3 regions of the Luteibacter sp. UNCMF366Tsu5.1 genome follow, and region 3 is predicted to be linked to each of the others. Evidence: predicted binding sites of a transcription regulator. Region 3 holds the regulator's gene; each other region holds the start of a gene.
The links. Region 3 encodes FliA, which starts transcription of late flagellar genes. Its sites were predicted from a motif close to TAAAGTTTNNCNNNCNNNGGCCGATAA; they were not measured.
Positions count from the first base shown of each region.

Region 1 (7,896 bases), 1.3 Mb from region 3:
CGATGACGCGACTCCAGGTTTCCTGGAACAGTTCGTCGGCGATCGCGCGGTCCTTCACCGTCTTCAGCAGGAATCGATACAGCGGCCCCTTGTGCCGGGCATAGAGCTGATCGAAGGCAGCCGTGTCCCCACCCGCCCATGCGAGCATCAATCCGCCATCGTCGGCCACGGGTGCATCCATGGCCGGGGAGGTTACGGCATCGGCGCCACGCATGGGAGAGTGGGTCACCTTTTAGCGTTCGGTGTTCGCGACCGGTGTCGTGGAGAGCGCGCCGGCCATGTCCACCAACCGGACGAAGCCGGCGCGATAGCCGCCGTCGTCCTTGCCGAGGGCGCCACGGGCCAGCGACGCGGCCTTGTCGTAACCAAACCCGTCGACGTACTTGCCACCGCGGAGGTTTTCCGCGAAGGCCGCCACCGCCGCGGCGAAGCGCAACCGCTCGCTCGCCTGCGTCGCCGGCTCGGCGCCGAGCGGCCGCTCGATCAACTTGCTCGGACCACCGGCAGGCAACTTGTAGCGCAGGCGAAGGAAGGCGAGTTCGCCCGAGCGACCGGTCGACGGCGCGTCGCCGTAACGCAGGGCATCGATGCGCGGTGCCTTGCTTCCCTTCAGCGTGACTTCGTAGAGCGCGGTGACGTTGGCACCCGCACCAACCTCGCCGGCATCGACGGCGTCGTTGTTGAAATCCTCGCGTGCGAGTAGACGCTTTTCGTAGCCGATCAGGCGGTACTCGGTTACCACCGAGGGGTTGAACTCGACCTGGATTTTCACGTCCTTGGCGATCGTCAGCAGCGTCGCCGACATCTCGTCGACCAGCACGCGCCGCCCTTCGTCGAGGCTGTCGATGTAGTGATGGCTGCCATTGCCCGCGTCGGCCAGCGTTACGGCCATCTCATCGTTGTAGTTGCCTTCGCCGAAGCCAAGGGTGGTGAGCGCGATGCCGCTCTTGCGCTTGTCCGCGATGCGATCCTTCAACGCCTGCACGCCTACCGTGCCCACGTTGAAATCGCCGTCGGTGGCGAGGATCACGCGATTTACGCCGCCCTTGATGAAGCCCTTCGCCGCCTGTGCGTAGGCAAGGTCGATACCGGCCGCGCCGTTGGTGGAACCGCCGGCACCCAGGGCGTCGATGGCGGCCACGATCGTGGCATGCTGGTCACCCGGTGTGGACGGCAGTGCGACGCAGGTCGCACCCGCGTAGGTCACCAGCGAAATGCGATCCTGCGCGCGCAGACGGGGCACGATCTGCTTGAGCGAGGCCTTCAGCAGCGGCAGCTTGTCGGGCTCGTCCATGGAACCGGAGACGTCGACGAGAAAGACGAGGTTGGCAGCAGGAATCTCACTCGACGGCACGCTGTACCCGCGAATGCCTACCAACAACAACTGCCGGTCGGGATTCCACGGCGACGCCGCCAGTTCGGTCGACACGCTGAACGGCACGTCGCGCGTGCGCGGCGGTTCATAGCCGTAGTTAAAGTAGTTGATGAATTCTTCCGTGCGCACCGCGTCTGCGGGAGGCAAGCGGCCGGCGTTCAACATATGCCGCACGTTCGTGTAGGAGCCGGTGTCGACGTCGATGCTGAAGGTGGACACGGGATCTGTCGCGGCGAGATGGACCGGATTCGCCTCGCGATGCGCATAGTTCTCCGTGTTGGCGTCGAACGCGGCGACCATCTGGCCGACCGGTGCAGCCGATGCGACGAGCCCCGCGCGGGCCATCATCTTGGCGGGCGGCGCAGCGGGAGCGGGCGAGGGCGCCAGCTCGATGACTGCCGGAGGTGCAGGCGGTGCCGGGGCGGCAGCCGGCGCGGGCATGGGCGCGCTTTGCATAGCGCCGTACGGAACGGGGCCTGGCAGGCAATCGGTGCCTGCTTCGGTACGGGCATGCGTCGTTTGCGCGGGCATGCCACCGGAGGCCGTCGCCCCCGCGGCCAGCACGAGGCCGGCAAAGAGAAGGGGCAGGGTGACGCGTAGCGTGTTCATCGTGCATGGCCTTGTTGGGGGGACATGACGGTGAAACGCTGCAGGATGCCAAACGGGGTTAAACCAACTGGCGCGATCCTTCCGCACGGGCCGCATCCAGCGGCGGTCCTTCGGGTGCGCCGACGCGGTTGCGTCCGGCCTGCTTGGCGCGATACAGCGCCCGGTCGGCTGCGTTGAGGAGATCGAGCGGGCCACCGTCGGCGCTCGGCCGGGCGATAGCGACACCGATGCTGATCGTGACCACGCCGAACGGGCTCGAAGGATGCACGATCGCCATGCGTTCGATGTGGCTGCGCAGGTCTTCGGCCAGGGCCTTTGCATCGCCGAGGTGCGTGCCCGGCGCGATCACCGCGAATTCCTCGCCACCGAAGCGTGCAAGAAAATCGCTGGCGCGCAGTCCACTGCCGAGCAGACCGGTGGCGATGGAACGCAGGCAGTCGTCGCCTGCGAGATGGCCGTAGCGGTCGTTGTAGCCCTTGAACAGATCGACGTCGATCATCAGCAGCGCGATGGGATCGCGCTGTCCCGGGCGATGCCATTCGCGGAGCAGACGCTCGTCGAGCGCGCGACGGTTAGCCAGGCCGGTCAGGCTATCCACGAAGACCAGGCCCTGCAGTTCGTCGCGTCTGCGCTCCAGGCGATATTCCTCTTCCACGAGGCTGACCTGCACGAGCGACCCGCGCAGTCCGATACCGACCACGGCGGCCACGGCGGCAACGATGCCCAGTGTGGGATAGCCCGGAATCACCATCAACCCGAAGCCGAGCACGCTCATGGCGAGAAACGTGGGGCTCGCACTCTGCACGAAACGAATGACGTACACCGGAGGATGCCAATACCGCCGCGGCTGCCGTGTGACCGCGGACGCGAAGAGCGCCAGGAACGGCAGGTCGAGCAGCGCATCCCAGCTCGATGTACCGAATTCCGGATGCCCGTTGAGTGCCACGAAATGGTTGTAGAAGAAGCCGGAGAACGCATAAGTGACGAAGAACGCCGTTACGCCGCGGAAGAAGAAATGATCGTCGGCGCGGTCGGTGGCGATATAGCGCAACAAGGCAGCGATCGCGAGGCACACGTTTTCGAAGTCGAGCATGTAGGCGACTTCGAGCGCCTGTTTCGTGCCCATGGCGCCTTCGAGCGACACGATGGAGAAGGTGCGCACGTAGAACAGCACCCCGAGCAGCGACGCGAGCACCAGGTCGATCACTGTCGCCCAGTGCTTCCGCGCTGCTACCGGCGCCGACGACACCGTGACCAGCACCGGCAGCACGTACAGGATGTAGAAGAACATGCTGTCGCCAGGCGCCGGATTGGAATTCTCCAGCACGTAGTTCTGGCGAGCGGACAGGGACATCCCCACGGTCCAGAGCGCCAGGCTGGCGAAGAGCAGCCACCACCGGCGATCCCGCGGCGTTCCCGAGCGCTGCCAGGCGAATACGACGCTCGCCATCGCCAACGCAGCCGAGGAAAAGAAAAACACGTACGACGCCGCCATGCCGTAGGACGGCATGATCGTCAGGGCGAGCGCGTGGGCCGCGACGACCGCCGCTGCGGCGAGAAGCACTTTCATGGGTGACCCTCCCGCCACCTGCAATACGTTGGTCATATCGGCATGAAAGGCGAGAAGTTTAGTTGCCGGATCCCCATGGGGTCATGGTAAAGCGCCAGACCGCTCGCATGTAAAGCCGTGTGGGCAGACGGGTTTTTCGGCGTGACGACGCCCCGGCGGCGTGGTCCGGCTCGACTCGTGGGGAAAGTCCAAGAACCGATCTTTGCGAATCGGTAACTTCACCTGTTCCAGCGCGTCGGCTTGGATTCGTCCGTGCCGGCTCGCAGGATGTTCGATCTCCCCCTCCGAAGGAGTGCCTCATGTCTTCACGTCCCCATAAGATTCCCGGCCCCGATCATCCGATCACGGTGGAGCCTGCCAAGGGCAGGGTCGTGGTGCGCGACGGCGATCGTGTGGTCGTCGATACCCGGCGTGCGCTGGTGCTCACGGAAGCGAGCTACCCGCCCGTGTTCTACGTGCCGCGCGAGGATGCCGACATGGCCTCGCTGCGCCGCAGCGACCACCACACCTATTGCCCGTACAAGGGCGAAGCGTCGTATTACAGCCTGCCCGGCAACGAGGAGCGGGCGATCACGGCGATCTGGACTTACGAAGAGCCCTACGAGGCCGTGGACGCCATCCGGGGGCATCTCGCCTTCTATCCCGACCGCGTGCGCATCGAGCACACCCCCGACTGATGCAGCGCAAGGAGCCGCTCATGCACGACCTCATCGACAGCCCGACGGACGCCGCCACCTCGGCGCGCCAGACCACGGCGCTTTCCCTGGCCGACCGCTACGCGGCGGTGCGTGCGCGCACGGAGCGACGGGTCGCGGCGCTGGATCCGGAGGACATGGTCGTGCAGTCCATGCCAGATGCCAGCCCTGCGAAATGGCATCTGGCGCACACGACGTGGTTCTTCGAGACCTTTCTGCTCGGGCCGAATGTCCCGGGGTACGAGGTATTCGATTCCGAGTTCGGTTACCTGTTCAATTCGTATTACGAGGCGATCGGCCCGCGGCATCCGCGACCGATGCGCGGCCTGCTGACCCGTCCTTCCATCCACCAGGTGATGGCCTACCGTCACCATGTGGACCGGCACATGCACGCCTGGCTGGCGGGTGACGTGTCCGCCGACCTGGAAGCGCTCGTGTTGCTGGGTTTCGCGCACGAGGAACAGCATCAGGAATTGCTGGTGATGGATGTACAGCATCTATTCGCGCAGTCGCCGTTGAAGCCAGCGTTCGATCCGCACTGGCCCGCGCCGGCGCCCGGAGCCACCGGGCGGTTCCGGGCCGTGAGCGGCGGCCTTGTACGCATCGGCGCGGAAGACGAGCCTTTCGCGTTCGATAACGAGGGGCCGGCGCATCGCGTCTGGCTGGAGCCGTTCGAGATCGCCGATCGCCTCGTCACCAACGGGCAGTGGCTGGCCTTCATGGCGCTGGGAGGCTACCGCCGCGCCGATCTGTGGCTGTCCGATGGCTGGGTGCAGTGCCAGGAGGACGGATGGGACGCGCCGCTGTACTGGCGACATGACGGCGAAGCCTGGTCGCACATGACGCCGGGTGGCTGGCGTCCCGTCGATCCGGATGCGCCGGTCACGCACATCAGCTACTACGAGGCAGACGCGTTCGCGCGCTGGGCCGGTGCGCGGCTTCCCACCGAGGCCGAGTGGGAACACGCGGTGCGTACGCGGCCCGATCTTCAGCAAGTGGACGACGTCGCCTGGCAGTGGACCGCCAGCGCCTATTCGCCCTATCCGGGGTTTCAGGCGGCGGACGATGCCGTCGGCGAATACAACGGCAAGTTCATGATCGGCCAGATGGTGCTGCGTGGCGGTGCCAGCGTGACGCCGCCCGGACACTCGCGGCCCACGTATCGCAACTTCTACCGCCCCGGCCAGCGCTGGATGTTCAGCGGCGTGCGTCTGGCGCGTTCCGCGGGATCGGGTTCGAGCGGCGAACGTCTGGCCTTCCTGCGCGACACGTTGGCTGGCCTCTCGGCATCGCCGAAAGCTTTCCTGCCGAAGTATTTCTACGATGGTGCAGGCTCCGCGCTGTTCGAGGCGATCTGTGTCACACCCGAGTATTACCCGACGCGTACCGAAGCCGCGTTGCTCGACGATATCGCACCGACGCTCGCGGCAAGCATCCCCGATGGGGCCGTGCTGCTCGAACTGGGCAGCGGTGCCAGCGAAAAGACGCGCATGCTGCTCGACGCCGCACCGTGGATTTCCGCCTACGTGCCCGTGGACATCAGCGCCGATGCGCTGGACGGTGCCGTGCGCCGTCTGCGTGAGGCGTATCCCGCGCTTGCCGTGCATCCGGTGGTCGCAGACTTCACCCAGGCCATCGACGTGCCCAAGGCGCTGGCCGGCCGGCCGGTCGTGGCGTTCTTCCCCGGCTCCACCATCGGCAACTTCACCCACGACGAAGCGGCGGCACTGCTGCGCTTCGTTCGCGAACGACTCGGCCCGTCGGCGCACTTCATCGTGGGCGCGGACCAGGTGAAGGACGTGAACGTACTTCTGGCAGCCTACGACGACGCGGGCGGCGTCACGGCAGCGTTCAACCGCAACGTGCTTGTGCGCATCAATCGTGAGCTGGGCGCGGACTTCGTGTCCGAAGCCTTCGAGCACCGCGCCATCTGGAACGCAGAACGTGAGCGCATCGAGATGCATCTGGTGAGCAGGGAAGCGCAGGAGGTGACGCTCGCCGGACAACGTTTCGCGTTCGCCGCTGGCGAAAGCATCCACACGGAGAACTCGCACAAGTTCACGCCCGAATCGTTTGCGCGTCTTGCGGAAGCGGGTGGCTGGCGGATCGAGCGGGAATGGATTTCCCCGGCGCCCGCCTTTGGCGTGTTCATGCTGCGGGCCATCTGAGCCCGCAGCAGCTCAACCGGATATCGACGCCTGCAACGCAGCGGCCAAGCCCGCGTCGCCGCTGAGGATGTCTTTCCATGCGAGCGCAATACCGTTGCGCTTGCCCTTCGCCACGAGCTTCATGCCATCGGGATCGATGGTCAGCGTATACGCCTGGCCGTCGACGACGAGTTCGCGTTTAAGGGGTTTGTCCAGGGGCGTCATGACGTTCTCCGTGGCGTTCCTCGCACGATGCGCGCGCCAGTGTCACGGGTTCGTGCAAGTTTGCATGGGTGGCGATATGAGCATCATCTATCTGATTTTTCTTTGATTCTCGCCTTTGACGCTGGGGTTTATCGCTTGCTAGCGTGAGCGCCTCATCGACAGGAGGTCGGCATCATGAAATTTCTCGGGCGCGGAAGGAACGCGAGGAGCGGCGAGCTCGATCCGAGCTTCGGAACGGACGGCGTCGTCGAAGTACGGTCCCTGGAAATTTCCCCAACAACCTGACGTCGGTTGCCTTTGACGAAGCCTCCCGCCTGATCGTCTACGGTAGCTATCAACGGGTCGAATCGGCGGTCGATCAGATGGGCGCTGCAAGGCTGCTGTCGGACGGCACCATCGACGAGGATTTCGGGGATAGCGGTGACGGCTTTCTTGCGGCGCCTGCCGCGATCCCCGCCAGCACGATGAGCGGCCTCGCCTTGCATCGCGAAGGGTTCGTGGTCACCGGTCCGGCAGGTGATCTCTTGCCTGTGCTGGCTTTCGATACGGATGGACGATACCTCGCAGACACGAGTTTCATCGACGAGCAGCAGGTGTCGTTGCCGCGTGTGGCGGTGCTGCGAGGTGGAAGCATCCTGCTCGCAAGCTCGGGTCAGCGAGGCGGCTGGCTTTATCGAAGGCGCGCTGACGGTTCCCAGGATGAGGACTTCGGTGAAGGGGGGGAGGCTCACGTTCCTCCCTGACGCGTTCGTGATGATCTCTTCCATGACGCTAGCCGATTCGGGTTTCTACATCGGCGGTGGCTATGGCGACGATGGGTTCGTCGGGCGCTGCGATCGCGACGGGCTGCCGGACGCGACATTTGGCGACGCGGGTTTCCTCACGCTGAGATTCCAGGGCTTCAGGTATTCGGACTGCCGCCGGTTGAGTGTCACCCGCGAGCGGAAGCTGCTTGTCGTCTTGCTCGGTGTGGGCACGTCAGGCCAGGTCGAGTGCGCCATCGTGCGGTTGAACGACGATGGATCGACGGACCTGGGTTTCAATCGGGGTCAGCCCGTGAGCTTGCCTGGTCAGCTCGCCGAGGGGCTGGCACAGGATTCTGCGGGCAGGATCGTCGTGGGTCTGGTCGACTTGCAGCAGGGCAATGTGCTTGTACGGCTGCATCCCAATGGTATGAGGGATACAAGCTTCGGCGCAGAGGGAAATGGAGAAGTCCGCGTGCCGTTTGCCCTGTTCCGCCTAAAGGATACGGGTATCCAGACCGATGGACGCATC
Region 1 is NZ_FPIS01000001.1:253,159-261,054, forward strand. It holds gene BT115_RS01070 (RNA polymerase sigma factor) at 1-181, opposite strand, end outside; gene BT115_RS01075 (vWA domain-containing protein) at 233-1,984, opposite strand; gene BT115_RS01080 (GGDEF domain-containing protein) at 2,043-3,554, opposite strand; gene BT115_RS01085 (DUF427 domain-containing protein) at 3,854-4,231, shown strand; gene egtB (ergothioneine biosynthesis protein EgtB) at 4,252-6,417, shown strand; gene BT115_RS01095 (hypothetical protein) at 6,430-6,621, opposite strand; gene BT115_RS18605 (hypothetical protein) at 6,774-7,388, opposite strand; gene BT115_RS01105 (hypothetical protein) at 7,387-7,896, shown strand, end outside.
Region 1: the regulator FliA is predicted to act here: its motif matches at 3,589-3,615, upstream of BT115_RS01080 (GGDEF domain-containing protein).

Region 2 (7,896 bases), 600 kb from region 3:
GGTCATTGACGACAAGGTGCGCCGCATCGTGCGGCAGATTGCGTTGTTTGGCTTCACGGATAATACGGTTTCCACGGACAACACGCAGACGCCCGAGCAGCGCGCGCAGAGTCAGGCGATGGCACGAGACATCGCGCGTGAAGGCACCGTATTGCTGAAGAACGACCACAACAATCTGCCCCTGGCCAGCGATCATCCGCTGAAAGTGGCGGTCATCGGTTACCGCTCCGTCACAGCACCGCCGTCCGGGTTTGGCAGCGCCAACATCAACCCGAATGAGTACGTCAATGACATCGACGGCATTCGCGCGGCTGCACCCCAGGGAAGTCAGGTCGATTACATCGACCGGATGTCCCTCGATCCTGGATTGACTCCGAGCGTGGGTGGCTTCACCGGTGCTTATTCGTCGAACGGCCAGACTGTCACCCGCGACGACCGTCTGATCAATCTCGACTGGAACAATGGTGGCTCACCCTTCGGTAGCGCCATGCCGGATGCGGCCGTTTGGTCCGGAAAGATCACTCCGACGACGACGGGCGATCATGTCTTCAAGGTGAGGGCCGACGGTGCAGTGCGCGTCCAGATCAACGGGCAGGAGATCGTCAACAACGGCGCAGGCACCGTCATCACGCCGTCGATTCCACCGACCATCCCCTCGTACGGCACAATTCGCCTTCAGGCGGGCCAAACCTACGATGTGAGCATCCAGTACGAGCGCAAGCCAAACTACTTCGGCACGCTGGGCGGATTTCAGGGTGTGCAGTTCAGCTGGGCGTCGCTCGTCCCGACGACGGATCTGGGCCAGTACGATGCCGTTGTCGTGGTCGGTGGTCTGGGTTCCGAATACGAAGGCGAGGGTTTCGATCGACCGTTCATCCTCCCCGAGGCCCAGGACGAGCTGATCGCCAACGTGGCCGCGGCGAACCCTCGCACCACGGTCGTGATGCACGCCGGCGGCGGTGTCAGCATGCGGGCCTGGGTCGATAAGGTGGCAAGCGTGCTTTATCCCTGGTACGCGGGCGAGGAGGGCGGTGCGGCGATTGGTGAAATCCTGTTCGGCAAGGTGAATCCTTCGGGCAAGCTGCCGATCACGATCGAGCGCGATGAGAAGGACAACCCGACGTACGCCAACTACCCGTTCCCGCAGAACAGTACGGCGAACAAGGAAATCGTCTATTCCGAGGGCCTGCTCAATGGGTATCGCGGCTTCGAGGCAAAGGGCATAACCCCTGAATTCGCGTTCGGTCACGGGTTGTCGTACTCCTCGTTTACCTATGGCGCGGTGCATGTGACTTTCGGGAACGTGCCCTATCTGGACGACCGCCAGATCGTGGCCCGGGCTCAGTTCACGATCACCAACACGAGCCAGCGCGAAGGTACCGAGGTGGCGCAGGTTTATGTGGGCGAGGACGCGCCGCCCGTTTCCCGCCCGAAGAAGGAATTGAAGGGCTTCGCGCGCGTTACCTTGAAGCCGGGCGAAACCCGTCAGGTCGCGGTGCCGTTGAACGCACGTGCTTTCGCCTGGTTCGATACGTCGGTCAATACGTGGCGTATCGACCGCGGCAGCTATACAGTCTCCGTGGGCGGTGCGTCGGATGCCATTGCCGGTACGGCCAGCATCACCCTGCCGCGAGATCAGTTGTTGTCGGTGAAAGACAGCCTGCCGGTCGTCGAGTCGACCCGCCGCAACGAGCGGTAAAGAAACACTCCAGTGGGAGGCGGCATTGGCCGCCTCCCACTGGGATTCCGCTGTTCACGCGCTTTCACCAGACTCTGGAAGGCGTACATATCGAGTCATTCCACCGCTCCCTTTTATCTGCGCTGTTGCAGCGCATCCCGGAAGGAAGGCTCACGTTGGCGGAATACTTAATAGTCTGCGTTACGGTCGAGGATGATGGCGGGATTTAATGGACTACACGGTTCGCAATATTTGCGGACCTTGAATTACCCCAGCTTCTTGTTGGCTGTCGCAGCGTAAAAAAGCGAATTAGTTGCATTAACTGCCGAATTTAAGTTTCGACCGAATTTGCCGAAAACGTATAGGTAACCGGTCAGTACATCAGTCGCCAGGTGACCGTATGGTCATCACGACCCGTGCTTCCCGGCATTTCGGCAAAAGCGCCCGCTCCTGAAAACGGCGGTAGCTCGCGCCTTCTCTGCCCAGGAGGCACCATGCAATTCATCAAACTGGCTTCACGCAACAAGCTCATCTTCAGTGGTTTCGCCGCCATCGCCATGGTAGTGATCGTGCTCGTCGGACTCGTCTACGCCGCACTGCAGACCATGGAGCGGAGCACCCGCATGGACCTGCACTCGAACGAGGTGCTGCGGGTAGAGGGAGCGCTCCTGGGCGCCCTGGTCAACATCGAAACCGGTGAGCGCGGCTACCTGATCACGGGCAAGGAGGCCTCGCTGGCGCCGATGATCGCGGGACAGGCCGCCTATGCGGATGCCCTTTCCAAGCTGCGCCAACTCACGATCGACAATGCCGAGCAGCAGAAACGCCTCGCGGATATCGATGCGGTCTATCGCAGTTGGACGACCGATGCGATCGATCCAGTCATCGCTCTGCAGAAGAAGCAGCCGGAGAACAGCGGATCGAGCGCGGAGGCACTGGCGTACGAGCGCGAGGGCAAGGGCAAGGCCCGGATGGACGAGATGCGCGACCTGCTGGGAAAGTTCGTCGGTGCCGAGACAGCGCTACTTGACGAGCGTTCGGCTCAGGCCGCCACGACGCGTGCGCGTACCGACGGTATCCTCCTGGGCGGCGGTCTGCTCGCTCTGCTGGCGATCGTCGGCGTGGCGACCGCGCTCGTGCGCAGTATCCTCGCGCCGCTGGAACATGCCTCGGCCGTGACGGCGCGCATCGCAGCGGGTCACCTGGGCGAGTCGGTGTCGGTCACGCGCAACGACGACCTGGGACGCATGCTCAATGCGCTGCACGCCATGGACGAGAATCTCGCTCGCATCGTCGGCGCCGTGCGCGAGAACGCGGTGCAGGTTGAGCACGCCGCACGCGATATCTCGGCGGGTAACGACGATCTTTCCAACCGCACCCAGGAGCAGGCGTCCTCGCTGGAGGAAACCGCGGCATCGATGGAAGAGATGTCGTCCGCGGTCAAACAGAATGCATCGGGTGCGGCGCTTGCCCAGCAGATCTCCCAGGGCCTGCGCACCGACGCCAAGAACGGTGGCGCGGTAGCCGACGAAGCCGTGGAAGCGATGAAGCAGATCTCCGAGGCCAGCCGGAACATTGGCGAGATCGCGGTGTTGATCGACGAAATCGCCTTCCAGACCAACCTGCTGGCCTTGAACGCGGCCGTGGAAGCGGCGCGTGCGGGTGAGCAGGGCCGCGGCTTTGCGGTCGTGGCCGCCGAGGTCCGCAACCTCGCGCAGCGCAGCGCCGCCGCCGCCAAGGACATCAAGAGCCTGATCGGCACCACGGTGCAGCGGGTGAGCACCGGCTCGGACCTGGTCAATCGCACCGGGCAGGCACTGGTCACCATCGGCAACAGCGCGACCAAGGTCGCCGACATCGTCAGCGAAATCTCGGCCGCGTCGCAGGAACAGTCGGCGGGCGTGGAACAGGTCAACGTCGCCGTAGCCTCCCTCGACGACGTGACCCAGCAGAACGCTGCGTTGGTGGAGGAAGCCAGCGCCGCCAGCCGCCAGGCTCTCGAGCTTGCTCAGGAACTGACGCGTCAGGTGGCCTTCTTCAAGCTCGCGGACTCGGCGGCTGTGGTAGCTGGCGCGTCGTCGAAGCCGTCGCCGCAGCCCGTCAAGGCGGCTCCGGTGTCTGCACCCCGCGAGCCGTTGATGGCGATGGCGCCCGCGGCCCAGCCGGCCCTCGCTTCGGGACAGTGGCGCGAGTTCTGAGGGTAGTGGCTTTGGGTATCCCGACGCGGGGCGACACATCGCCCCACGTCGAAGCGGAGAAACTCACGGCTGCCGCGATCTCTAAATGAATATGCAGACGCCCGGCTTTTGGCCGGGCGTCATGCTTTGCAGCCGGCGCATTGATTCAAAGACAGCGGATTACCGCATTGCTTGACGGCTGCTGCCGCGTTCCTGCTGATCCTGTTGCTAGCCCGCGCGCGGCGCGTCATGCAAAACAAGTTGCCAGTCCGCATAGACGCGTGCGATGGCATTGACCGAACCAAGAAACACCTTGGGCACGTCAGCGGAATCGAAGAGCACACGATATCTCTTCCGGTTTCGCGGAGAGACGATGGCGATATGGTGCAGCATCGACAGCGTGACGTTGTCGCTCGCTCCATGCAAACCGCCGATCCGTGCCCGGTCACCGCGCGCCCGTCGCAAGTAACGGCCAAGACTGGTGAGCGTGGAAACATCCAGCAGCACCAATCCGGTCGATCGAGCCAGTCGCTCGGGGAAGCACGCGGAGTAATTGCCATCGATGACCCATCGCTCAGAAGCAATGGCTTGATCGTGTAGCTGCCGGAACTCGTCGTTCGGACGGGGCTGCCACGCGGTTCCAGGAAGGTGATGGAACTGATCCAGGTGTATCACCGGCAACTGGCGAACGCGGCCGATCGCATCGGCAAGCGTCGACTTGCCACTATTGGATGGACCGAGGATGCAGATGCGTTCTCCGAGTGCTTCGATTCGTAAAAAAAAATCATCCATTTGACTGATCCACACTCAGGGCCGGAAACCGGCTTCGGCACAAAACGATACCTCGTGGATGGGCATTTCAGCTCGAAATTGAGCCCCAAAAACGCAGCCTTGGCCCGAGCGTCGATTGGTGGAGGTGGCGGGACAAATCCGGCGGATTCAGGCAAATGCCTGATCTCCTTGCACCGACCTGCGGCCAATGCCCCACAGAACCCCCAGCCGTGATACCCGGGCTGTGACTCTAGTTTTGATCGATTCCAGGCGGCGGGCAACTCATGGCGAGCAGGCGGTTTCGTTCAAAGTGACGGCTTCTCGTCTTTTCTAACCTCAGAAGACGAGGATGCATCCCTCGCGGTGTCTGCTGGCGTGCCGGCCAACGGGTTGATGAAGACGAGCGCATCAAGGTCTGCGTTGTAGCGAACAAATAAACCGTGCCGTCCGTTCCCTGAGTCGCCAGCAATAGTCACGTTATCGGCGTCCGGTCCATGTAGTTGATTGAGCAACTCAAAAAAACGGGTGAGGGCGGGCGCCGGGTCCTCCCCTGGTGTAAAGACCAGCCTGATGGACGTACCCCCATCAAAATTGGCGATGACTCCGATCCGGTGGGAGTAGCGCGGGACATCGGGCAGTTTGCCGGGCGTACCCGTGAGTTCAACGTCCGGCCCGTTGTCGCCGAGAACGCGCTTGCTCAGCTTCTTGATGGCGCCTTCGAGCGCTTTGTAGCCCGCTTTGCCCGCCTCTTCAAAAAACGCTTTGAAGAGGCTATTGACTGCGAGCGCAACGATGACGGCCGGCGGAATGAAAAGCTCTAGCGCAGCGTATGGCGTGTTGGAGCGGACCGTGCGCCTGAAGACGATATTGCTGCTGGCGAGCTCTGATTCGAGGTCGTCAAAAGGCCTAGCTGGCATGCCCTCCAAGACGACTAAGTGAACGGTCGGCGTTTGTGTCGATTCGGTCATCACTAGGTTCTTCCTGTGGGTTAGGCGTGCATCGTCGCGGGTGCTGGTCGCAGTTCACGAGACGAGTGGCTCACCCGTCGCGCAACCGGTATCCGTTTGCCCGCCGCCGACCTTGATGGGAAGGGCAGCCCTTTAAGCGTTTCCATCGCGCCCCTGTATCTGACTACTGGAAAGGGAATGCACGGCACAGCAGAATGAGGTAATACATATGCACCAGGAAGTGATGCATGAAGGCAAACCTCAAGGGACTCGTCCAGCGACTCAAGCTCGAAAACGGCAAGGGGATGATGCCCCTCTACGAAGCCATTTCGAATTCGATGGACGCCATCATCGAAGCAGGCAAGGCCGGTGCGGCCGGTCGCATCGACATCAGGCTTATCCCGCTGCAAGACCTGGGAGCGAGCGCTGTTGAAGGCAAACTGGTCGTTGATGGGGTCGAGGTCACCGACAACGGTATCGGGCTGGATGATGGGCATCTCGCCGATTTCCGGGAAGCCCACACGGTCTCGAAACTCAAGGCTGGTGGCAAGGGCGTCGGTCGTTTTACCTACCTCAAGGTTTTCGATGAGGTCCGCGTAATCAGCGTTTTCGGCAAGGACCGCCAGCGCAGGCGGCGGGACTTCCCGTTCGACTTCGCCGACGAGGACCTGACCAAGGCCGACGCGACAACGTCTGTCGAGGAACCCACCGGAACCAGAGTGACCATGAAGGGCATGGCGTCCCAGTACAGGGCCTCCTGGCCCGCTGACGTCGAAGGTGTCGCCCGTCGCATCATCGAACACTTCCTTATCCGGTTCGCCTCCCGGGGATGTCCGCAAATCACGGTGTCGGCCCTTGGATTTTCGACCGTGGACGTCAATCGACTGTTTGACACCTCGGTCGTCGGGCAAATCCAGGAGGCAACCTTTGAGGTCAAGGGGCAGCAGTTCTCTGTCCAGGTCCTCCGCCAGTTGGGAACGAACCGCAGCCACGAATACCACCTCTGCGCGACCTCGCGGGATGTGGCATCGGCCAAGCTCAAAGACCTCCTGCCAGAGTTGCCGGACCGGTTTGTGGGCGAGGACGGCAAGGCATTCAGCCTGATTGCGTTGGTCACCGGTGAGTATCTGGACGAGAACGCCAACCAGGAGCGGACAACCATCACGTTCGAGAGCGACGAAGGGCTGGAACTCGATCGCGTTTCCATCTCCCGGCGGGCCCTCAACAAAGCCATTGGCGACACGCTGCGAACCCTGCTCGCCGAAGACCTGCGGGTGACCAACGCCGAGAAGATTGCCCAGATTGAGCGGTTCGTGGAGAAAGCACCGGAATACCGGGTCCTCACCCATGAGCGGTACCGCGCCCGTCTCGAATCCCGTGTCTCTCCAGGACTAACAGACACGCAACTCGACGAAACCCTGCTCCACATCCGCCGCGAAATCGAAGATGAGGTGTCCAGGGAGGAGAAGAGCCTGGCTGCCCGGATGGAGAAAGAATCGTTCGACAAGTATCAGGAACGGTTCAAGGTGCTCATGGAGGAGCTCAACGAAGTCGGCAAGGCCAAGCTGGCCTCCTATGTCGCCCACCGTCGGACCCTGCTGGACCTTGTTGATGCCAGCCTGAAAAAGTCCCGCACGGACGACAAATATCCGCTGGAGAAAGTGCTCCACAAGATGGTGTTTCCGATGGGAGCAACGTCGAAGGACGTGTTCTTCGAGCAGCAGAATTTGTGGCTCATCGACGAGCGCCTGTCTTTCCACACGTTGCTGACGTCGGATGTGGCGATGAAGAAAGCGCGGGGTCTGGAAGACACATCGGCGAAAGAGCCGGACATCCTTGCCCTGTTTTGGGACCGGCCGGTCGCCATCGCCGAGCCGGAGGCGCTGGCTTCCGGTGGGGTGGTTATTGTCGAGTTCAAACGCCCTGGACGGGACGACTACAACAAGGACCCGGGTGACCAGATAATCCAGCGCTTTGTCGAGATTTCAAAGGGCGGCGTCAAGGATATTGATGGGCGGCCCATCAATCCAAAAAGTGTCCGTTATCATGGATTCCTGATTGCTGACCTCACCCCCAGCCTCAAGAACCACGTCGAGTTCCGTTACATCGAGGCGTTTGACGGGGAGGGATATTTTCTCACCCTGCCAGGCGGCAACGGGCACGTCGAAATCATCTCCTACGACAAGCTCATCCGGCTTGCCAAGCAGCGAAACCGGATGCTGTTCGACAAGCTTGGGGTGCACAAACACTGAGTCCCTTGAGCCTTCTGCATGACAGTGCCCTCGGTGTTTTTTGTATGGTGATTCGCGCGCTCAACCTATTT
Region 2 is NZ_FPIS01000001.1:917,725-925,620, reverse strand. It holds gene BT115_RS04015 (beta-glucosidase family protein) at 1-1,699, shown strand, start outside; gene BT115_RS04010 (methyl-accepting chemotaxis protein) at 2,173-3,876, shown strand; gene BT115_RS18835 (AAA family ATPase) at 4,084-4,647, opposite strand; gene BT115_RS04000 (hypothetical protein) at 4,932-5,594, opposite strand; gene BT115_RS03995 (hypothetical protein) at 5,822-7,825, shown strand.
Region 2: the regulator FliA is predicted to act here: its motif matches at 2,010-2,036, upstream of BT115_RS04010 (methyl-accepting chemotaxis protein).

Region 3 (7,896 bases):
GGCCAGCGCGTGCCCGAGGACATTGCGTCCGCCGATGCGCGCAAGCTGGTCTGCCTGGCTGCGCAGCTCGTCAAGCAGCGTAGCGACGAACCCGACGACGCCATCCTCGCCGACCGCTTCGGCGGTGTGGCGCCGGCCCTGGCTTGACCCTCTTTCTCTTCAACCGCAACCGACTCCCACGGCAGTGACTTACTTCATGAGCACACACGTCGATTCCACCCAGGCCGCCGGGCTCCATTGGCTCGCCGATCGCCGCCCCACCCGCAGCATCGCGATTGCCGGCGGCAAGGGCGGCGTGGGCAAGACCACGGTGGCGGTCAACCTCGGCATGGCGCTCGCGATGGGCGGCCGTGACGTCCTTCTACTCGACGCCGATCTCGCCATGGCGAACGTCGACGTCCTGCTCGGCTTGCAGCCGACCCGGCACCTGGGTCACATGCTGGAAGGGGAGTGCGGCATCGAAGACCTCATCCTGCAGGCCGCACACGGCCTCAAGGTGATCCCTGCCACGTCGGGCGCGCGTCGCATGGCGCAGCTGCCGAACATCGAGCACGCGGCGGTGATCCGGGCGTTCGACGAATACCCGCTGGCGCCGGAGTACCTGATCGTCGATACGGCGGCGGGCATCTCGGACAGTGTCTCCATGTTCGCCGCGGCATCGGACGAGGTGGTGGTGGTGGTCTGCGACGAGCCGGCCTCGCTCACCGATGCCTACGCCCTGATCAAGGTCATGAGCCGCGAGTTCGCGGTCAACCGCTTCCGCATCGTGGCGAACATGGTTCGCCACGCCCAGGAGGGGCGCCAGCTCTTCGAGAAGCTGTCCCGGGTGACCAATCGTTTTCTCGATGTTTCCTTGGATTTCATGGGCATGGTTCCGCACGACGAGTACCTGCGCCAGGCGATCCGCCGCCAGTCGGCGGTGGTCGATGCCTGGCCCAGCAGCCGGTCGGCGGTCGGATTCAAGAATTTGGCCAGGTCGGTCGATACATGGGGTGAACCCGAACCCCGTGCACAGGGCCGTATTGGCTTCTTCGCCGAACGGTCCCATCAGGGGGGAGGGCTACCACTGTGAGCGTCGCGACCGAATACCTTGAAATCACGCGCATCCCAGCGGATGAACTGGTAAAGACCCACGCGCCGCTGGTGCGCCGAATTGCCTATCACCTGATGGGCCGGCTGCCGCCGAGCGTGGATGCAAACGACCTGATGCAGGCCGGGATGATCGGGCTGCTTGAGGCCGCAAGAAATTACTCGCCGACTCGCGCGGCCAGCTTCGAAACCTATGCGGGTATCCGCATACGTGGCGCCATGCTGGACGAACTGCGCAAGACGGATTGGACCCCGCGCTCCGTCCACCGGAAGTTGCGCGAGGTTGCGGAGGTGACGAGGCAGATCGAGAACGAGACGGGTGGCGACGCCGAAGACGCGGAAGTGATGAAGCGGCTGGGCATCGACGCCATGGAATACAACCAGATCCTGGCGGACGCGGCGAGCGCGCGGTTGTTGAGCCTGACGGCGCCCGAGGGCGACGAAGGCGCGGCGATCGACGTGGTTGACCCGGACGCGGCCGGTCCGGAAGGTACGTTCGAGCAGGAAGGTCTGCGTGGCGCACTGGCGCAGTCCATCGACGGATTGCCCGAGCGCGAGAAGCTGGTCATGTCGCTGTACTACGACGAAGAACTCAACCTGAAGGAAATCGGTGCGGTGTTGGGAGTGAGCGAATCGCGGGTATGCCAGATCCATGGTCAGGCCCTGATTCGACTCCGCGCACGCATGTCGGGCTGGAAAGACAAGCAGTGACGGCACCTTTCGTGACGTCGCCGAAAAAGAACACGCGGTAGCAAGGCGGAGAGAACGTTTTGGACAAGAACATGAAGATTCTCGTGGTGGACGATTTTTCCACCATGCGACGCATCGTCAGGAATCTGCTGGTGGAGCTTGGCTTCACCAACACCCTGATCCAGGAAGCCGAAGACGGTAATGCCGCGCTGGCGATGCTGCGCGCGCAGCCGTTCGACCTGGTGGTCACGGACTGGAACATGCCGAACATGACCGGCATCGACCTGCTCCGCGCCATTCGCGCCGACGCCGCCCTGAAAGCCATGCCCGTGCTGATGGTGACGGCGGAGAACAACCGCGATCAGATCATCGCGGCAGCACAGAGCGGCGTGAACGGCTACGTCGTCAAGCCCTTCACGGCGGTCACGCTGAAGGAAAAACTCGACAAGATCTTCGAACGACTCGCCGCGGCCGCGGGCTAAGGAACGACCATGAACACCGTGATTTCCCCTGGCCACGACGTGGCGCCCGAACTGCGCGAGCTGCTGGATGCGAACGATCCCGCCTCGGTCGAGGAGGCCCTCGATCGCCTCCTGCGCAGCCGCGAACAACACCTTTTCATGGCGCTGGGCCACCTGGCCCGCGACCTGCACGAATCCGCGCGCCGGCTTGCCGCCGACATCTCGCACGATGGTGTGCCGGGCAACATGAGCGACGCGCGCAAGCACCTGCGCGACGTGCTCGAGATGAGCGCCCAGGCTGCCCATCGCACCCTCGATTTCAGCGAAAAGCTGCGCCCGCAGGCACAGGCGCTCGCCCGCCAGGCCGATGAAGTACTGGTGCTCGATCACGCCGACCCCGCCTTCGCCACCAGCGCCACGGCGCTTGCCGTGCGTGTGGGCGACTTCGCCCAGAGCTGCGACATCGGCTTTGGCGAAATGGTCGAGGCACAGTCCTGGCAGGATCTCTCCGGTCAGCGCGTGGCGCAGGTCGAAGCGTTCATGGCCAAGGTGGAATCGTCGCTGGTGGAGCTGGTGCGCCTGACCGGCACGCTGGCCGGTGGTGCCGCGCCTGCTGCTGAAAAGGTCAGTCAGGACGAAGTGGACCGCCTGCTCAGCGAATTCGGCTTCTGAGCGCCCTATGAGCGTGGAGCTGGACAACGAGCTGCTCAACGTCTTTCTGATCGAGGCGCGCGAGCTGCTGGAAAGCCTGGGCGAACAACTCGTGGACCTCGAGTCCTCGCCCGGCGACGTCGACCTGTTGAATGCGGTGTTCCGCGCGTTCCACACGGTGAAGGGCGGTGCGGGCTTTCTTGGCCTGAACCCGATGGTGGAGCTGTGCCACCGCGCCGAAGATCTGCTCAATGAAGCCCGCAACGGCGCGATCGTGCTCAATGCCGGTTTCATGGACGCGCTGCTGGAATCGCTCGATCTGCTCAACGACATGATGCGGGCTGCCGATGGTGGCCTGCCGATCGAGGCCGCGCCGCGCTCGTTGCTCGACCGCCTGCTGATTCCCGGCCGAGCTGCCACGGCCCCTCCGGTGGCCCTGGCGCCACCCACCGCCGCGCCAGTCAGTGCGGCGCCCACTTCGCGCGCATACGATCCCATCGAAGACGAATTCGAGGCGATGCTCGACGCGGCGCGCAATGAGCGCGAGCCGGCGTCGGCATCGTCCGGCCCGATCTCCGACGACGAATTCGAAGCGCTGCTGGATTCCCTCTACGGCACCGGTGCTCCCGGTGCCGAAGGCGTTGCGAACTCGCCGAACCCGGCACCGGCACCCGCCGCTGCCGTTCCCGCTGCACCCGCTGCGGCGACCGCCGATCCGAACGCGATCAGCGACGACGAATTCGAAGCCTTGCTCGACAGCCTGCACGGCACCGCGGCACCGGGCGTCGTCCCAGGTGCTGCTGTTGCTGCTGCGCCGCCACCGGCACCCGTACCTGCTCCGTCGCCGACACCCGCGGAACCGGCTCCCTCCGCTCCCACGGCTCGCGTCGCAGCGCCGACGGAAAAGCGCGCGGCATCCACTGCCGACACCACGGTGCGCGTCGACACGCATCGTCTCGACGGGCTGGTGGATGCTGCGGGCGAACTCGTCCTCGTGCGTAACCGCCTCACCAATCTCGCGCCGCGTGGCACAAACGACCCGATGGAGCGTGCCATCGGCGAACTCGAGCGCGTGGCCGAAGACCTGCAGAACGCCGTGCTGCGCATGCGTATGCAGCCGGTCGGCAAACTGTTTTCGCGCTTCCCGCGCATCGTCCGCGATCTGGCTCGCCAGCTCGGCAAGGACATCGACCTAGTGACCGAGGGCGAAGAGACCGACATCGATCGTACGGTGGTCGAGGCCCTCGCCGATCCGCTGGTCCACCTGCTGCGCAATGCGGTGGATCACGGCATCGAGATGCCCGACGTCCGCGCTGCCGAGGGCAAGCCGCGCAACGGTACCGTGCGCCTCGCTGCGGGTCAGTTCGGCGACCGCATCGTCATCACCGTGACCGACGACGGCAAGGGCATGGACCCCGAAGTGCTTCGTCGCAAGGCGGTAGAAAAAGGGCTGATGGATGCGGAGCAGGCTGCGCGTCTCGACGAGCGCGAATGCTACGAGATCGTGTTCCGTCCTGGCTTCTCCACGGCCAGTCAGGTCTCCGACATCTCCGGTCGCGGCGTCGGTATGGATGTCGTCAAGACCAAGATCGTGGAACTCGGCGGCACGTTGTCCATCGATTCGCGCGTGGGTCACGGCAGCACGGTGCGTCTCTCCGTTCCGCTGACCCTCGCCATCCTGCGTGTCCTCATGGTGCGCGTCGGGCATCGGCTGCTGTCGTTGCCGCTTTCCAATGTGGCGGAAGTGTTCGAGCTGGTGCCGGGGCAAATCCAGGAACTGGACGGCCGCGTCGTCGCTGCGCATCGGCAACGCGCTCTCCCGCTCGTCGATCTCGGTCGCTGGGCGGGCGCGGCGGGGAAGGGCGGCCACGTGGTCGTGGTGCAGATCGGGCATCAGACGCTCGGCTGCCTCGTCGACGAAGTGCTCGGCCGCGAGGACGTCATGGCCAAGCCGCTGGGTCCGTTCCTCAAGGACGTGCCGGGTATCGCCGGTGCCACCATCACGGGCGATGGCCGCATCTCGCTGGTGCTCGACCTCGCCGGTCTCGCCGATGACAGTGGGCAGGTACTGCCCTCGCTGAGGATGGCTGTCTGACATGGATCTCGTGAGCGTTGTCGGTACGATCCTGGCCTTCGTGGTCATCATCGTGGGCACCATCCTCAAGGGCTCGAGCCTCGACGCCCTGTGGAATCCCGCCGCCTTCGTCATCGTTTTCCTCGGTACGTTCGCGGCGCTGCTGGTGCAGACGCCCGGAGCGGTCCTCAAGCGCGCCTGGAGCATGTTGCCCTGGGTATATCGGCCACCGGATATCGAATCGGAAAACCTCGTCAGCCGCATCGTCGGCTGGAGCGAGATTTCGCGTCGCACGGGCCTTCTTGGCCTCGAGCCTTCGATCGAGCGCGAGACCGACCCCTTCATCCGCAAGGGTCTGCAACTGCTCGTGGACGGCACGGAGCCGGATGCGATGCGTTCGGTGCTGGAAGTGGAAGTGCTCGCGCGCGAGCACACCGACATCGAGGCGGCCAAGGTCTACGAGAACGCGGGCGCCTATTCCCCCACGATGGGTATCATCGGTGCAGTCATGGGTCTGATGTCCGTGATGCAGAACCTCGCCGAACCGAGCAAGCTGGGCCACGGCATCGCCGCGGCCTTCGTGGCCACGATCTACGGCATCGGCCTCGCCAATCTGCTGGCGCTGCCCATGGCGTCGCGCCTTAAGGGCCTGGCGCGGCAGCGTTCGCAGATGCGCGAGATCCTCGTCGAGGGTCTGGTTTCCATCGCGCAGGGCGACAACCCGCGCCATATCGAAAGCAAGCTGCAGGGTTTCCTGTCGTGAAACGCAGGCACCAGGAAGAACACATCAACCACGAACGCTGGGCGATCCCCTATGGCGATCTGATCACGTTGCTGCTCGCGCTGTTCGTGGTGATGTACGCGGTGTCGGCCGTGAACGAAACGAAATTCCGTGTCATGGCGCAGTCGATCAACGAGGCCTTCAACGGCACCGGCAAGGTGATCGAGCCGATTCGCGAAGCCACGCCGGCGGCACAAGTACCGTTGCCGAACCAGTCGCGTGCGCCGGCGGCGGCCCCCATCGCACGGATCGACGTGCCCGTCCCGCCGCGCAATCTGCCTCTTCCGGGGCACGAAGGCGCAGCGACGGAGCGTCAGGAGGCGGCGAACATCAACACCGCCACGGCCGCGAACACCAGCGTGGGCAAGACCGAAGACGCCAGCCTCAGCCAGATCTCGGACGAAGTGAAACGGGCGATGCGTCCGTTGATCGACAAGAACCTCGTCAACGTGCGGCAGACGGCCGACTGGCTCGAAATCGAAGTGCGCACGGACATCTTGTTTCCCGTCGGCGTTGCCAAGCTCCAGCCGCCTGCGGAAGATGTGCTGCGCAAACTGGCAGGCATTCTCGGTCCGTTCCCGAATGCCATGCGCATCGAGGGTTATACCGACAACACGCCGATTGCGACGGCGCTGTTCCCTTCCAACTGGGAGCTGTCGGCCGCGCGCGCGGCGACCGTCGCGCGTCTACTCACGACGTCGGGCGTCGATCCGCACCGCGTAGGGATCATCGGTTGGGGCGAGTTTCGGCCGAGTGCCGACAACGCAACCGAAGACGGTCGCAATCGCAATCGTCGCGTACTCATCGTGGTCATGAGCGACAAGGCCGCACCGGCCCGGTTCTACAGCGATGCGGACCGCGTCGATCTCACGGCGACGCCGGCCGGCCAGCATGCCGCCGCAGCGAGCAGTGTGTCGTCGACGGAAGCGGGCCGGGGTACCGCCGCTCCGACGGCCGGCGCCGCGCGATTCGCGCCCTCGGCGGAGGCACGCTGATGCGCATCTGGGCGATATCCAATCAAAAGGGCGGCGTGGGCAAGACCACCACCACGGTGGCGCTAGGAAGCCTGTTGGCGCAGTCCGGCCAACGCACCTTGCTGGTCGACATGGACCCGCACGCGTCGTTGTCCGGCTACATCGGCGTGGAAGGCGGGGCACACGGCAGCGTGTACGACCTGTTCGGCGTGGGCGGCAACCCGCTTCCCGTGCGCACGCTCGTTCACGGCACGAAGTGGGACAGGCTCAGCGTGCTACCGGCATCGGCGGCCATGATTACCCTCGATCGTCAGCTCGGTACCCGTCCGGGCATGGGTCTGGTGCTGACGCAAGCGCTGGCTGAACTCGCGCCCGATTTCGACCATGTACTGTTCGATTGCCCGCCCACGCTGGGCGTCCTGATGGTCAATGCACTGGCGGCGAGCGACCGGCTGCTCGTGCCGACGCAGACCGAAGCGTTGGCGCTGGCCGGCCTCGAGCGGATGCTGCGCAGCCTGTCGATGATCGAGCGCTCCCGTGGCAAACCCATGCCGCGCACGATCGTGCCGACGCTTTACGATGCCCGTACGCACGCATCTCGGGCGTGCCTCGCGCAACTGCGTGAGCAGTACGGCGATGCCGTGAGCCAGGCTGTGATTCCGACGGATACGCAGATCCGGGAGGCCAGCGCGGCCGGCGTGCCGTTGGCGTCGTGGCCTGCCGCGCGCCGTGGCGGCTTGGCGTATCGCCAGTTGCTCGACGAACTGCTGTCCCTTCCGTCCGCGTCTGTGACGGACGCGGCCGCGTGATGCGTACCATGCACGACGCCGAACAACTCGTGGCCGACTACCTCGCGGAGCTGCTGACGCCGGCCGCGCATGCCGTGCCTGCGCCCGCGCCATCGACCGACGTCAAGGTCGTGGCGATCGAGCCGTGGCGCGGTGGCGCCGCCACGGCGGATAAGGCATGCCGCTATCTGCTGTGCGTGGCGGCGGGCGTGAAACTCGCCGTACCCATGGCCGACGTGACGCATCTGCTGCCGATGCCTCCGTTGACCCCGCCGAACATCACGAACCCCATCTGCCTCGGCCGCTGGCGGCATCCCAGTGGCGAAGCCCGAGTAGTCGATCTCGCGGCCGTGCTCTCCCCGGACATGGCGGGCGCACCGGTGACGAC
Region 3 is NZ_FPIS01000001.1:1,516,997-1,524,892, reverse strand. It holds gene flhF (flagellar biosynthesis protein FlhF) at 1-147, shown strand, start outside; gene BT115_RS06740 (P-loop NTPase) at 197-1,072, shown strand; gene BT115_RS06735 (RNA polymerase sigma factor FliA) at 1,069-1,800, shown strand; gene cheY (chemotaxis response regulator CheY) at 1,860-2,261, shown strand; gene BT115_RS06725 (protein phosphatase CheZ) at 2,271-2,912, shown strand; gene BT115_RS06720 (chemotaxis protein CheA) at 2,920-4,986, shown strand; gene BT115_RS06715 (flagellar motor protein) at 4,988-5,728, shown strand; gene motD (flagellar motor protein MotD) at 5,725-6,741, shown strand; gene BT115_RS06705 (ParA family protein) at 6,741-7,529, shown strand; gene BT115_RS06700 (chemotaxis protein CheW) at 7,529-7,896, shown strand, end outside.